One region of the Pantoea sp. X-Soil-ISGK-421 genome, then DNA from elsewhere that is predicted to be linked to it. Evidence: predicted binding sites of a transcription regulator. Region 1 holds the regulator's gene; the other holds the start of a gene.

Region 1 (8,109 bases):
CGGTTGAGATGGCGCAGGATCTTAAGCGTCTGCTGTCGCTGGATACCGCCGGCCAGCTCGGCAAAGCGCTGGCGATGATGTTCACCAATCGCGAAACCGTGTTGCCCATTATTGGCGCGGTTTTGCTGGTTGGCTTCAGCATCAGCTCACGCCGCCACTACAACGCTTTTATGGAGCGCTCTGCCAGCCGCGTCGGTAAAGTGACACAGGACCGCTTTAGCCTGACGCTGCGCACGGTATTTTGGTCGATCCTGGTGGCGGTGCCGCTGCCGGTGCTGTGGGCCGCGCTTGGCTACGGTTTGCAACATGCCTGGCCTTATCCGTTTGCCGTGGCGATTGGCGATGGCATTACCGCTACGCTGCCGCTGCTGTGGGCCTTTATGATCAGCGCCGCGTTTGCCCGTCCCGATGGCTTGTTTGTGGTGCACTTCCGCTGGCCGCAAGCGCGTGTAGCGCGTGCGATGCGCTATTACTCGCTGTCCGTTGGGCTGATTGTGCCGCTAATCATGTTGCTGATCGCCTTTGCGAATCTCGACGATCCGCAATTCTCAGGCACGCTGGGACGCGTGTGCTTCATCCTGATTTGTGGCGCACTGAGTATCGTTACCGTCAGCCTGAAACGCGCCGGAATTCCGCTGTATCTGGATAAAGAGGGCAACGGCGATAACTTCGTAAACCGCATTTTGTGGAACCTGATGATTGCCCTGCCGCTGGTGGCTGCCCTCGCCTCTTGCATCGGTTATCTCGCCACCGCGCAAGCGCTGCTGGCGCGCCTGGAAACGTCAGTGGGGATTTGGTTCTTCCTGTTGGTGGTGTATCACATCATCCGCCGCTGGATGCTGATTCAGCGCCGCCGCATCGCCTTTGACCGTGCGCGTCAGCGACGTGCCGATATGCTGGCCAACCGCGCGCGCAGTGAAGAAGAGAAAGAGCAATCAACACCCGTGAATGCCGACACCATTGAGATTGAAGAACCCAGTATTGATCTCGATGAGATCAGCGCGCAGTCGCTGCGGCTGGTGCGTTCAATCCTGACGCTGATTGCGCTGGTTTCAGTGATTGTGCTGTGGTCAGAAATTCACTCCGCGTTTAGCTTCCTCGATAACATTCCGCTGTGGAATGCCAGCACCACCATTCAGGGCGTTGATAGCGTGCAGGCGATTACGCTGGGTGCGGTGCTGATTGCGATTCTGGTGCTGATTATCACCACCCAGCTGGTGCGTAATATGCCTGCTCTGCTGGAGCTGGCGCTGTTACAGCATCTCAGCCTGGCGCCGGGCACCGGCTACGCCATTACCACCTTGACCAAATATGCGTTGATGCTGATTGGCGGCTTGATTGGCTTCTCAATGATGGGCATTGAGTGGTCGAAGCTGCAATGGCTGGTTGCCGCGTTAGGTCTGGGTTTGGGCTTCGGTATGCAGGAGATTTTCGCCAACTTTATCTCCGGCCTGATCATCCTGTTCGAGAAACCGATCCGTATCGGCGATACCGTGACCATTCGCGATCTGACAGGTAGCATCACCCGCATCAACACGCGCGCCACCACTATTACCGATTGGGACCGCAAAGAGATCATCGTGCCGAACAAAGCTTTCATTACGGAGCAGTTCGTGAACTGGTCGCTGTCGGATTCGGTCACACGCGTGGTGCTGACAATTCCGGCGCCGGCCAGAGTCAACAGCGATGAAGTGACTAACATTCTTAAGCAGGCGGCCGACCGCTGCACCTACGTGCTCGATATGCCAGCGCCGGATGTGTTCCTGGTCGATTTGCAGCAAGGTATTCAGCTGTTTGAACTGCGGGTGCATGCGGCAGAGATGGGACATCGTATGCCGCTGCGCCATGAGCTGCATCAGCTGATTCTGCGCGGCTTTGAGGAGCACGGCATTGAGATGCCGTTCCCACCGTTCCAGGTACGCATGGAGACGCTAGGAAAGCAAAACCCTGCGAGCAACGGTGCGCCCGCCAATAAGACCTTCAAATCTGGCGGATTATAAAAACAAAACGCCCGGCATCAGCCGGGCGTTTTTGATTACCGCTCAGTGTTTATCACTTCACAAACTCTTCGCCCTGCGCGATATCTTTCTTCAGCGTTTCCAACATACCGTTCAGCGCCTGCTGTTCGAAGGCACTGAGCGTCCCCAGCGGACGGCGTTCGACGATGCCGTTTTTACCCAGCAGCAGCGGCTGCGAGAAGAAGCGGGCATATTCGCCATCGCCTTCCACATATGCGCACTCCACCACATTGGCTTCACCTTGCAGGGCGCGAATCAATGACAGGCCAAAACGCGCCGCCGCTTGTCCCATCGACAGCGTCGCCGATCCGCCGCCGGCTTTGGCTTCGACTACTTCGGTGCCCGCGTTCTGAATACGTTTGGTGAGATCCGCCACTTCCTGCTCGCTGAAGCTCACGCCTTTCACCTGCGACAGCAGCGGGAGGATAGTAACGCCTGAATGCCCGCCTACTACCGGCACTTCAATCTCGTTAGGCTGCTTGCCTTTCAGCGCCGCGACAAAGGTATTGGCGCGGATGATATCAAGGGTAGAAACGCCAAACAGGCGATTCTTATCATATACGCCGGCTTTCTTCAGCACTTCAGCCGCAATGGCCACCGTGGTGTTCACCGGATTGGTGATGACGCCAATCAGGGCTTTCGGCGCGGTGCTCGCCACCTGTTCGATCAGGTTACGCACGATGCCGGCGTTGACGTTAAACAGATCGGCGCGATCCATGCCCGGTTTACGCGCCACGCCAGCAGAAATCAGTACTACATCGGCACCCTGCAGCGCAGGTGTGGCATCTTCACCGCTGAAGCCTTCCACGGTGACTGCCGTAGGAATGTGGCTGAGGTCAACCGCCACGCCGGGCGTGACCGGGGCGATATCATAAAGTGTGAGAGCTGAGCCTGCGGGTAATTGCGTTTTAAGCAGTAGTGCGAGCGCCTGGCCAATACCACCAGCGGCACCGAGAACGGCAACTTTCATCCTGAACTCCTTATTAAGGTGGGGCAGAGATATGCCGAAAATCCATCAGGTTACGAGTTTAATCAACTTCTCAGGCGATAGCGACTAAACCTGTCGCGCACTTAACACTACGCCGCAATCGGCTCCCGAGACATCTCCACTTCAGAAGTCGCCTGAATGATACATTCGCAGCCAGAACACAATGGACGGCAATGATCATCGATATAGTTGTTACCACATCAATAATATAACAACTTCGCAACCTTCGCTTTGCGCGCCCACCCGCGATTTTGGTGCAACATAATATTCTGTTATTATGCCCGCCCCGCAGGTCATTACCGCGATTCTCTTATCAGACTTATTGCATAAAAATTCATCTAAATGCATAATAATTTATCTGCCGTGGGCCTGTTGCCCTCTGCAACCCTCTTTTTATTGGTAGCTTATGCGAAACCCATCGAAACAAGACGACTTGATTAAGGCGTTTAAAGCCTTATTGAAGGAAGAGAAATTCAGCTCCCAGGGCGAAATCGTGCAGGCGCTGCAGGAAGACGGCTTCGAGAATATCAATCAGTCCAAAGTTTCTCGTATGCTGACCAAGTTCGGCGCAGTACGTACCCGCAACGCCAAGATGGAGATGGTTTATTGCCTGCCTGCTGAACTCGGCGTACCCACCACCACCAGCCCTCTGAAGAATCTGGTGCTGGATATCGATTACAACGATGCGTTAGTGGTGATTCATACCAGTCCGGGTGCAGCACAGCTGATTGCTCGCCTGCTGGATTCTCTCGGCAAAGCAGAAGGGATTCTCGGCACCATCGCCGGTGATGACACCATCTTTATTACGCCCGCGCGCACCTTCTCGGTGAAACAGCTACACGATGCTGTACTGGTTTTATTCGAACAAGAGCTATAAAAATCTGCTGATTACCGGCGGATCTGCTGTCGGTAATCCCAATCCTCCCGCATGCTTCGTAACCAATCTGTTACAAATCCCTTTGTAAATAATAAGTTATCCATATGCCCAGCGGTTCTTTTCACTTCTGTAGATTGGTACGACCTTTGCCCCTGCTTAACTCAACGCGCTATTTTACACTGCTTTACTTATAGTGATTAGTGTCATTAGCTCCCCATAGCGTACTCGCTAGCGAGATCAACCATGATCTTTCGCACTAAAAGATAATTTGATGTAGATCATTGTTTTTGCTTTGAAATACACCCAGCTGGTTAATGTTTGGGCGTTTTTTATAACTCTTGGTTCTAAAAAAGTGCCATAAGGATAAAGAATTACAACCAAACATTATTAGCTAGATATTAATTTCGTGAGTGATTAGATCTATACTTAGTTTCGTGATGCAAATCACACGAAAGAAAAAGATAAAAATAGACGACGAGGAAAAATATCATGACCGTTAAAACTACTATCGCAACACTAAGCATTCTCTCTGCCCTGTCATTTGGTGCTTTTGCAGCAGATTCTATTAATGCCGAGCAGGCAGCGAATCTGCAACCCGCAGGCACTATCAGCGTCAGCGGCGTGGGCGGTTCACCTATGGATATTCGTCAGCAGCTAAACGATAAAGCCGATCAGCAAGGTGCTAAAGCGTACCGCGTGATCGAGGCGAATAACGGTGACAACTATCACGTTACCGCTGAACTGTACAAATAAGTTACTGATTCAGGACGCAATGTGAACGGTGACCCGTTTGAGACGCACTTGCCTCTCAGGTTACCGAACCCAATTTCAGGAGAGTGAATCATGAAAACCAAATTTACTGTCGCAGTGCTGGGCCTGGCTTCTGTACTTTCTTTCGGCGCAGGCGCCGCAAGTCTGGTTTCTAACCAACAGGCCGAACAGCTGCAATCCTTGAACCAAACCATCAGCGTGAGCGGTGTTGACGGCGACCAAACCAACGTTCGTCAGGCACTGTCACAGAAAGCTGACGCTCAGGGTGCCAGCCATTACCGCATCATTGAGAGCAACCGTGGCGATACTTTCCACGTCACTGCTGAACTGTACAAATAATCACTAATCGAACGTCCGGCGCCTTAAGAGTGCCAGGCAATAGATCGACGACCCGCCCACCCATTTCTGCCGCAGGTTGTTGATTAAATGAGGAGAAAATTATGAAAATCAAAACAACCATCGCAACTGCTAGCCTGCTTTCCCTGTTCGCCTTTGGTGCTTCTGCAGCACAACTGGTGACTGAAGAACAGGCGCAGAATCTGCAACCTACCGGCAGCACTGTATCAATTAGCGGAACCGGCGGTTCACCAATGGATTATCGCGCTGAGCTTTCTCAAAAAGCCGATGCGCAAGGCGCCAGCGCTTATAAAGTGATTGAAGCCAAAACCGGCGACAGTTATCACCTGACCGCTGAGCTATATAAGTAATTCCTCGTCAATTAAGACGAACCCTTTGGCCCCGCTCGCCGGGGCCCTTTTTTACTTAACGTTGAAGCGGAGCTGGCCTTCCAGCTCCTCTTCTGCTTCATCAAATAACAGGATCAATGCGCCATACCGGCGTTTCTGCCCTTTCCCGAGATTTACAAATTCAATGTCCAGCGGCAACGGCAGTTGCTCACCCACCAGCGCGTCCCAAAGATCGTCCAGATCGTTGATAGCGAGATCGGTTAGCGCAAAACGATCGCTAAACTGTCGATAAAAATGGGCTTGATCGACAATCTCGTCGAAATCGAAACGCTCGGTTCTCATCATGACGCCCTCTTAGTTGTCGCGGCTAGCTTAGTCCGCCGAGGTGCAGCGCTTTCACTTCCAGATACTCTTCCATCCCCAACACCGAACCTTCGCGTCCCAATCCTGACTCTTTTATGCCACCAAACGGTGCCAGTTCAGTCGATACTGCACATTCATTAATGCCGATCATGCCCGCTTCCAGCGCCGCCGATACGCGGAACACACGCTGAAGATTCTGGGTGTAGAAATATGCTGCCAGGCCAAACTCGGTATTATTGGCGCGTTCAATCACATCGGCTTCATCGTCGAAGCGGAAGCACGCCGCAACCGGACCAAACGTCTCTTCCTGTGCCAGCTTCATCTCCTCATGCGCTTCTGTAATCACCGTTGGTTGCCAGAAGTTGCCGCCAAGGGGGTGACGTTCGCCGCCGATCAGCAGTTTGCCACCCTTGCTCACTGCATCTTTGACGTGCTCTTCCACTTTTTCCAGCGCGGACGGCTCAATCAGCGGGCCAACAATCACGCCCTCTTCCACGCCGTTACCGACTTTAAGTTGGCCCACTGCATCTGCCAGCTGATTGACGAAGCGATCATACACCGCGTTGTGCACATAGAAGCGGTTAACGCTTACGCACACCTGTCCAGCATTACGGAATTTGTTGGCAATAGCGCCCTGCACCGCCGCATCAATATCTGCGTCATCAAACACGATATAGGGCGCGTTGCCGCCTAACTCCATCGACACCTTTTTCATGGTTTCCGCGGCATTACGCATCAGCGTTTTGCCCACGGCGGTTGAACCGGTAAAGGAGATTTTGCGCACCACCTTACTGGCCATAATCGCATCGCTGATGGCATGCGTATCGCCCGCCACCGCATTGAGTACGCCAGCGGGTACACCGGCTTTCTGCGCCAGCGCCAGCAGCGCGAAAGCGCTAAGCGGGGTGTTATTGGCGGGTTTAATGATGCCGGTACAGCCGGCGGCCAGCGCCGGACCGAGTTTGCGCGTCAGCATCGCCATCGGGAAATTCCACGGCGTGATCGCGGCAACCACACCAATCGGTTCACGCGTTGCCAAAATGCGCGAGCCAGATTTAGCCGGCGGAATGATTTCACCATTGGCGCGTTTCGCCTGCTCGGCAAACCACTGAATAAAGCTGGCGGCGTATTCCACTTCGCCTTCAGCTTCTTTAAGCGGTTTACCCTGCTCGGCCGTCATCAGTTGGCCCAGCCAGCTTTTGTTTTCGATGATTAGCTGATACCAGCGATTGAGGATTTCGGCACGCGCCTTAGCGGTTTTATCGCGCCAGGCAGGAAAGGCTCGCTGCGCGGCGGCAATCGCCTGTTCGGTTTCTTGCTGACCGGCTTTTGCCACCTTCGCTAAGACTTCGCCGGTCGCCGGATTGGTCACATCAAAAGTAGCGCTAGCGTTATGCCATTGACCATCCACGAAATAGCCGGTCTTGAATAATTCGTGATGTTGCAGGGAAGTGGACATCGGGGTTCTCCTGTCAGTTTGCGTCCTGTCAGGAAAGTATAGATGCCAATATCAGAGGTTTTTGTGTCAGCGTGGGATCTAAAAGGCCGCTGCACAATGCAGCGGCCAGTTTCAGATTTGTATTAAGGTGTTCTGGTACTTATCCAGCATCTGCGTCAGCCTTTTCACCGGTTCGGTGACATTATCCGGGGCAGAATAGTGCTGCAGCTTCTCCTGATAAATCTCCAGCTCCTTTAACAACCGCTCGAAGTAATAGCGGCGCTTTTCGTCGCTGGTCGCCGAGATGATGCTATCAGCGGTTGAGCGCAGCTGGCGGTGATAGGCGGACAGCTCCGCGTTTACCGGTACTTCGGCATTACGCAGGCGTTGATGTCCGATAATCAGCGTCAGGGCAATGCGATATTTGTCGATATCGCCAGGGAATAAGTTGAGCAGCAAGAACAGTTGCTGATACAGCGCCGGCAAATGGTTTTCACGACGACGGGCCTGGTTAGTGGTAAGTGCGGCAACCGCAGCATACATAAAGCGATTCAGCAGCTTACGTCCGGTACGCTCTTTCGATTTATCACGAATCAGCAGGATCACCATCATCGCCACAAAGCAGCCGATCACCTGGCCTAATACGTTGTCGAGGAAGACGTTGAACTCGAACTTCATCGGGTTATCCAGCACCAGCACGTTGAGGGTACCAATCAGCGCGCCCAGCGTGCCCAACTGGCGGCGCTGTACGAAGATGCCGCCGATAAAACCCAACGCGCCGATGGCGATACACAGCAGCAATGCGCTTTGCTGGGTCGCGGGCAGAATAAAGATGAAGTAGAGCGCACCGAGCGGCACCGCAACCGTCATGCCGTAAAGGAAATCTTTCGCCACCATCAGCGGATTCGGCATACGCATCGCCAGCGCGGTAATCACCGCCAGCATCACCATGCAGCCGCTGCCCGATG
Region 2 (8,109 bases), 3.1 Mb from region 1:
GCGGCCGCGCAGGTGCAGGATGAAACGGTGTTGGCGCTGGTACGACCGCTGGAGAAGTTATTGCGATCGTTTAAATAGGATTGTGCTCGCTGTCCCCCATCTCGGCCTTCCCCCGCTTGCGGGGGAAGGAGACGCTGCTACATGCAGCTTGACCGCTCACATAGGGCCGCATCTTCCTCCCCCATTAATGGGGGAAGGCGCGAGGAGGGGGACAGCCAGCACCAACGAAATCAACGACGTACCGCAATCGCCTCGATCTCAATCTTCACATCTTTCGGCAGACGCGCCACTTCCACACATGAACGCGCGGGGAAACTGGCGTTGTGTTCGGTGAAGAACGCTTCATAGGTTGCGTTCACCGTGGCGAAGTCATTCAGATCCTTCACAAACACGGTAGTTTTCACAATATCGCCCACTTTCAGGCCGGCGGCTTCAACAATCGCCTTCACATTTTCCAGTGACTGACGTGCCTGCGCAGACACATCGTCGGCCACGGCGCCAGTGGCAGGATCAACCGGGATCTGGCCAGAAGTGATGATCATGCTGCCGAGATCCACGCCCTGCACGTAAGGGCCAATCGCTGCGGGTGCGTTTGAAGTACTGATTTCGCGAGACATTGTTTCTCCTTGAAAGTGCGCGGCCGACCGATGTCTGCCGCGAAATGAATCGTCCCATTATAGGGACGATGCCGGCGATTACCAGTGACCGAGCACCACGTGGCGCGCGAACTCTTTCTCACAATATTTGCACTTCAGGTGCACATCATCTTCGCGCTTTTTTACCGCAAAGCTGGTGAAAACCGGCTCGTTACGGCTAATGCAGTTACTGTTCGGGCAGGTTAACACGCGGTCAATACGATCCGGCAAGGTGGGGGCGATCTTCGCCACCACTTCGTATTCGTCAATGCGGTTCACCGTGGCGAGCGGCGCATACACCGCGAGCTGATTGATCTGATCGTCGGTCAGGAAGGTGTTTTCGATCTTGATCAGATCTTTGCGACCCATTTCGCCTGACGGCAAGTTAAGACCAATGGTAATGCGCTGTTCGGTTTCGGTCAGGCGGAACAGCGACAGTAGCTTAAAGCCGACCTGCGCCGGGATATGGTCAATCACCGTGCCGCGTTTAATCGCTTCAACCTGCAGTTTATTATCGTGTGTCATCGCTTTGCTCCTTACAGTGCCAGATCGCGATTCAGTACCAGCGCCAGCAGTGCCTGGCGCGCGAAGATGCCGTTACCCGCCTGTTGGAAATACCAGGCGTGCGGCGTGCTATCGACGTCGGTGGTGATCTCGTCGATACGCGGCAGCGGATGCAGCACTTTCATGTGGTCGCGCGCTCCGGCTAAATCGGCAGCGCGCAGGATGAACTGCGCTTTGACGTTGGCGTATTCCGACGGATCGAGACGCTCTTTCTGCACGCGCGTCATATAGAGAATGTCGAGCTCCGGCATCACTTCTTCGATGGTGTCGTGGCGCGACCAGGCAATGTTCTGCTCATCCAGCATATCGGTAATGTACGACGGCATCGCCAGCGCATCCGGCGCGATAAAGAAGAAGCGGTTGCCGTCAAACTTCGCCAGCGCCTGTGTCAGTGAATGCACGGTGCGGCCATACTTCAGGTCGCCTACCATCGCCACATTCAGGTTATCGAGGCGATTTTGTGTTTCGCGGATGGTGAAGAGATCGAGCAACGTTTGCGTGGGATGCTGGTTGGCCCCGTCACCGGCGTTGAGAATCGGAATGCCGCCGGAGAACTCGGTCGCCAAACGCGCCGCGCCTTCCTGCGGATGACGCATCACGATGGCATCGACGTAGGTGCCAATCACCGAAATGGTATCGGCGAGGGTTTCGCCTTTCTTGCCGAGGGAAGTGTTGCTGCCATCGGCAAAGCCGACCACCGACGCGCCGAGACGATGCATCGCGGTTTCAAATGACAGGCGCGTGCGCGTGGAAGCCTCAAAGAAGCAGCTGGCAATAACGTTGTGCTTTAGCAGCTCCGGCTGAGGATGGGCTTTCAGCTGGGCGGCGGTATGCAGCACCAGCTCCAACTCGTCGCGGTTGAGATCGTTGATGGAAATAATGTGCTTGCGATATAGCGGGTTGGCCATAGCGTTCTCCTCTGCGCTGCCGGATTGCGGACAAAAAAAAGCCCCTGCTTAAGGGGCTTTTTTTACGATCGATTGATGACGGAAAGAAACAGATGCGCCGCCCGCTTTCAGGCGTCGTTGAGCGTCAAATTGTGCGCTGCACTGTGGCATGTTTCCTCCGGCAAATTGGGCCGCATTATACGCATTCACTGATTTGCATCAAGCAAATATCGCGTGCGAGGTAAACGTTTGCGGCACAGCAAATTATCGCTTGCCGAGCGTTGCTACCATCACCGCTTTAATGGTGTGCATGCGGTTCTCTGCTTGATCGAACACGATACTGTGCGCGGATTCAAACACCTCATTGCTCACTTCCATGCCATCCTGCAAACCGTACTGTTCAGCCATTTGGCGGCCCAGCGTGGTTTTGTCGTCATGGAACGCGGGCAAGCAGTGCAGGAACTTCACCTGCGGGTTGCCGGTCAGTGCCAGCATCGCGCTGTTAACCTGATAGGGACGCAGCAGGGCGATGCGATCTTCCCACACCGATTTGGCTTCGCCCATCGACACCCATACATCAGTGTAGATGAAGTCGGCACCTTGCACGCCTTCAGCGATATCTTCGGTCAGCGTGATTTTGCCGCCGGTTTGCTGCGCGGCCACGCGGCATTGTTCTACTAATTCAGCTTCCGGCCAGCAGCCTTTCGGTGCCACCAGACGCAGATCCAGGCCCACTAGCGCTGCGGCTTCCAGCATGCTGTTGCCCATGTTGTTGCGCGCATCACCAACATACACCAGCGTCATTTGATTCAGCGATTTGCCGGGCAGATGTTCCTGCATGGTCAACAGATCGGCCAGCAGCTGCGTAGGGTGAAACTCGGTGGTGAGGCCGTTCCACACCGGCACGCCAGAGAATTCCGCTAAGGTTTCCACCAGTTGCTGGCCGTAGCCGCGATATTGAATACCGTCATACATGCGTCCCAGCACGCGCGCCGTGTCTTTCATCGACTCTTTATGGCCGATTTGGCTGCCGCTTGGGCCGAGATAAGTGACGTTAGCGCCCTGATCGTAAGCGGCAACTTCGAAAGAGCATCGGGTACGAGTCGAGTCTTTTTCGAAGATGAGCGCGATGTTTTTGCCTTTCAGATGCTGCGTTTCGCTGGCATTTTTCTTGGCGTGTTTTAATTCACCTGCCAGACTCAGCAGAGAAGCGATTTCGGCTGGGGTAAAATCCAGCAATCTCAGGAAATGTCTTTGATGTAGCTGACTCATACAGCACTCCGGATGCCTACATTAAATGAATTAAAATTCAATCTAACCGTATGAATATGCATTTTCAACCCCAGCGTTAAGAAACTTGTTGTTTTGTGTAGTGGCGCGCGAGGCAGTGTGGGAAAATAATTGTATTCAGCCGAATATTTTGAGGACACACCCATGGCATATGAAGCATTGCTGGAAGAACAGCGTGAAGAGACGCGACTGATCATTGAAGAGTTGCTGGAAGACGGCAGCGATCCTGATGCGCTTTACACTATCGAGCATCATCTCTCCTGCAACAATTTCGACTCGCTGGAAAAGGTCGCGGTTGATGCCTTCAAGCTGGGCTACGAAGTGAGCGAGCCAGAAGAGCTGGAGCTGGAAGACGGCACCACTGTAATGTGTGTGGATATCCTGAGCGAAGGCGCGTTGAAGCCTGAATTGATTGATGCGCAGGTTGAGCAGCTGGTGAATCTGGCGGGCAGCTACAACGTCGATTACGACGGTTGGGGCACCTACTTTGAAGATCCTGATGCCGAAGATGAAGACGACGATGGCGAATCCATCGACGACGAAGAAGACAACGGTGTGCGTCACTAAGCATTAATGGGCGGCGCTCGTCGCCCTGAAACCTTCTCCCCGTAAGACAAAAGATTGCCCATGAATTACGCTCCGCTATTAGAACCGATCTATCAATTCCTGCATTGCCGCACGCCACAAGCGTGGATTGATGAAGCGCGCAAGCCGGAAAATCTGACGTTGCTGCTCACCGATCACATGGTTTGCGAATTGAAGGCCGCGCAAACCGCGGTGTTTATCATCCGTAAATACGTGGCGGATAAGCCGAGTGGTGATGCCATTCTGGCGTGGCTCAAGCCGTATGAAGACTTCATCTACCGCGATGAGCAGGACAGTAACTTCATCAATGCCCACAAGAATCTGACCAAAAGCATCATCGTGCGCAACGAGTTGCCTTGGGCCGACGACCTGGTGGAGATGATGGTGCTGCTGGTTAAAGAGGAGCTGCATCACTTTTATCAGGTATGGGAAATCATGCAGTCGCGCGGGTTGCCGTATCGTAAAATCACCGCCAGCCGTTATGCCAAAGGGCTGATCCGTGAAATCGCCACCTATGAGCCTGATGCGCTGGTGGATAAGTTGATTTGCGGGGCGTATATCGAAGCGCGATCCTGCGAGCGTTTTGCCAGCCTGGCGCCGTATCTGGATGAGCAGTTGGAGAAGTTCTATATTTCACTGCTGCGATCGGAAGCACGTCACTATCAGGATTACCTGAAGCTGGCGCAGCAGATTTCGCCAAAAGATATCGCGCCGCGTGTATGCGTATTTGGTGAAACGGAAGCGCGCCTAATCAGCGAGCCGGATGGCGAACTGCGGTTCCATAGCGGTGTGCCGGCGATTTAATACATTGATTTCTTACCGGTTACGCGGTGCGCATGAATGCGCACCCTACGTTACACCGTAGGGTCGCCATTTATGGCGACCTCATTCATCACAACACCTTCAGCATGCGCACTTCGCAATCCACATGCCCGGTGCAGCCCATCGCGCTGTCAATCAACTCAAACCCCAATGACTCATACAATTTAATCGCACGCGTCAGGCTACCGGTAGTTTCCAGATAACAGCGCTGAAAACCTTGCTGACGGGCGAACGCCATTGCGCGCAACGCCAGATCGCGCGCCAACCCTAAACCGCGCACCTGCGGCAGAAAATACATTTTCTGCAGTTCACAGATATCCGGCGCGCTACAGGCCAACGGTGCGACACCACCGCCGCCCACCACCACGCCATCATACTCAACTATCCAGTAGGCGCTGTTGGCTTCGTTATAGAGCTCGAACAGGCGATCCAAATTGGGATCGGACACGGTGTAGCCTTTATCCGCCGTCAGACCAAATTCAGCTGATACGTCGCGGATCACTTTTGCAATCCACGGATTATCAGCGGCGGTAATGGGGCGCACCTGTAAATTGATGGGGGCGTCGGTGGTCATCATTATCTTCCGGTATAAAAAAGCCGGGCAGTGCCCGGCTTCGATTAAGCAGTTGGACTGAAGCGCTTACAATGCCGCAATCACGCCCTGCTGTTCAAACAGTTTTGCTTTAGATTGTTCCAGCTCAGCCACGCGCTCGCGCTCTTTCGCCACCACAGCTTCCGGCGCACGTGAGACAAAGCCCTCATTCGCCAGCTTGGTCTGGATCTTCTCGATTTCGACATCAAGTTTCACCAGCTCTTTCGCCAGACGCTCAAGCTCGGCTTCTTTGTTGACCAGATCCGCCATCGGGATTAGCAACTCCGCGCCTTCAACAATCTTGGTGACCGAAACCGGGCCTTTCTCGCCCGCAGGCAGAATGGTCAGGCTTTCCAGACGCGCCAGACGCGACAGGAAGGTGCGGTTCTCTTCTACACGACGCTGGGCGGCGGCAGAGCAGTCACGCAGCAACACGTCGAGCGGCTTGCTTGGTGCAATGTTCATCTCAGCACGGATATTACGTACCGCGACGATCGCCTGCTTCATCCACTCAATATCAGCTTGCGCCTCGGCATCTTCTTTTGCCGCGTCATACTGCGGGAACGGCTGCAGCATGATGGTATCGTGGTCGATGTTTTTCAGGCCTTTCACACGCTGCCAGATGGTTTCAGTGATGTAAGGAATGATCGGATGCGCCAGACGCAGCAGCGCTTCCAGCACGGTAACCAGCGTATTACGCGTGCCGCGCAGTTCCGCTTCGCTACCGCTGGTCATCACCGGCTTGGTCAGCTCCAGATACCAGTCACAGAACTGGTTCCAGGTGAAGTCGTACAAAATATTGGCAGCGATATCAAAGCGATAGTTATCCAGCGCTTCACGATAGGCTTTCACGCTGCGGTTGAACTCGCTCAGAATCCAGCGATCCGCCAGCGACAGCTTCATCTCGCCGCCATTTTGGCCGCAATCCTGCTCTTCGGTGTTCATCAGCACGAAACGGCTGGCGTTCCACAACTTGTTACAGAAGTTGCGGTAGCCTTCGAGGCGCTTCATATCCCAGTTGATGTCACGACCGGTTGAGGCCAGCGCGGCGAGGGTGAAGCGCAGCGCATCGGTACCTGAAGGTACGATGCCGTCCGGGAACTGCTTCTCGGTACGCTTGCGGATCTTCTCCGCCAGCTGCGGCTGCATCATGTTGCCGGTACGCTTCTCCAGCAGATCTTCCAGCGAAATGCCGTCAATCATATCCAGCGGATCGATGACGTTGCCTTTCGATTTAGACATCTTCTGGCCTTCTTCATCACGGATCAAACCGGTCATGTAGACGGTTTTGAACGGCACTTGCGGCTTGCCGTTTTCATCTTTGATGAAGTGCATGGTCAGCATGATCATGCGCGCAATCCAGAAGAAGATGATGTCGAAGCCGCTCACCAACACGCTGGTTGGGTGGAAGGTACGCAGCGCTTCGGTGTTTTCTGGCCAGCCCAGCGTCGAGAAAGTCCACAGACCGGACGAGAACCAGGTATCCAGCACGTCGTCGTCCTGGCGCAGCGCGACATCGGCGGCCAGATGGTTTTCCTGACGTACTTCGTCTTCGGTGCGGCCAACATAGACGTTGCCGTCGTTGTCATACCACGCCGGAATGCGGTGTCCCCACCACAGCTGACGTGAAATACACCAATCCTGAATGTCACGCATCCATGAGAAGTACATGTTTTCGTACTGTTTCGGCACGAACTGGATGTCGCCGTTTTCAACCGCTTCAACCGCAACTTTCGCTAGCGGCGCGGTGCGCACATACCATTGGTCGGTCAGCATTGGCTCAATCACCACGCCACCGCGATCGCCGTAAGGCACGGTCAGGTCGTGCGGTTTGATCTCTTCCAGCAGGCCGATTTCACCAACGGCAGCAACAATCGCTTTTCGCGCTGCGAAACGCTCCATTTTCTGGAACTGGGCTGGAATGTCGTCTGCGCACTCGTCGCTGACTTCGCCGTTGGTGTCGAACACTTCCGCGCGCTCGCGGATGTCGCCATCAAAGGTCAGAATGTTGATCATCGGCAGCTTATGACGACGACCGACTTCGTAATCGTTGAAGTCATGCGCTGGTGTGATCTTCACGCAGCCGGTGCCTTTTTCCATGTCAGCGTGTTCATCGCCAACGATCGGAATGCGACGGTTCACCAGCGGCAGGATCACTTCTTTGCCGATCAGATCTTTGTAGCGCGGATCTTCAGGATTAACCGCTACACCGGTATCGCCCAGCAGGGTTTCCGGACGGGTGGTCGCCACCACCAGATAATCTTTGCCTTCTGCGGTTTTCACGCCGTCCGCCAGTGGATAGCGGATGTGCCACATTGAGCCTTTGCTCTCGCGGTTTTCTACTTCCAGATCGGAGATGGCAGTACGCAGTTTTGGATCCCAGTTCACCAGGCGCTTGCCGCGGTAAATCAGATTCTCTTTGTACAGGCGGACAAACACTTCGCGCACCGCGTTGGACAGACCTTCGTCCATGGTGAAGCGCTCGCGCTCCCAGTCAACTGAGTTACCGAGACGGCGCATCTGGCGGGTGATAGTGCCGCCGGATTCCGCTTTCCACTGCCAGATTTTGTCGATGAACGCATCGCGGCCATAATCCTGGCGCGTTTTGGCTTCTTCAGCGGCAATTTTGCGTTCTACCACCATCTGCGTGGCGATACCGGCGTGATCGGTACCGGCCTGCCACAAGGTGTTTTTACCCTGCATGCGCTGATAACGAATCATGGTATCCATGATG

The links. Region 1 encodes ArgR, which controls arginine synthesis, uptake and breakdown. Its sites were predicted from a motif close to ANTGAATAAAAATACANT; they were not measured.
Region 2: the regulator ArgR is predicted to act here: its motif matches at 3,383-3,400, upstream of argF (ornithine carbamoyltransferase).

Annotation. Positions count from the first base shown of each region.
Region 1 is NZ_AP035979.1:3,642,537-3,650,645, forward strand. It holds gene mscM (miniconductance mechanosensitive channel MscM) at 1-2,000, shown strand, start outside; gene mdh (malate dehydrogenase) at 2,053-2,988, opposite strand; gene argR (transcriptional regulator ArgR) at 3,413-3,883, shown strand; gene yhcN (peroxide/acid stress response protein YhcN) at 4,373-4,636, shown strand; gene AC6I8K_RS16785 (YdgH/BhsA/McbA-like domain containing protein) at 4,727-4,993, shown strand; gene yhcN (peroxide/acid stress response protein YhcN) at 5,095-5,361, shown strand; gene AC6I8K_RS16795 (barstar family protein) at 5,413-5,682, opposite strand; gene AC6I8K_RS16800 (NAD-dependent succinate-semialdehyde dehydrogenase) at 5,708-7,162, opposite strand; gene aaeB (p-hydroxybenzoic acid efflux pump subunit AaeB) at 7,274-8,109, opposite strand, start outside.
Region 2 is NZ_AP035979.1:589,242-597,350, forward strand. It holds gene AC6I8K_RS02630 (beta-N-acetylhexosaminidase) at 1-78, shown strand, start outside; gene ridA (2-iminobutanoate/2-iminopropanoate deaminase) at 231-617, opposite strand; gene pyrI (aspartate carbamoyltransferase regulatory subunit) at 696-1,160, opposite strand; gene pyrB (aspartate carbamoyltransferase) at 1,172-2,107, opposite strand; gene argF (ornithine carbamoyltransferase) at 2,351-3,358, opposite strand; gene rraB (ribonuclease E inhibitor RraB) at 3,521-3,943, shown strand; gene miaE (tRNA isopentenyl-2-thiomethyl-A-37 hydroxylase MiaE) at 4,004-4,765, shown strand; gene AC6I8K_RS02665 (GNAT family N-acetyltransferase) at 4,854-5,357, opposite strand; gene AC6I8K_RS02670 (valine--tRNA ligase) at 5,424-8,109, opposite strand, start outside.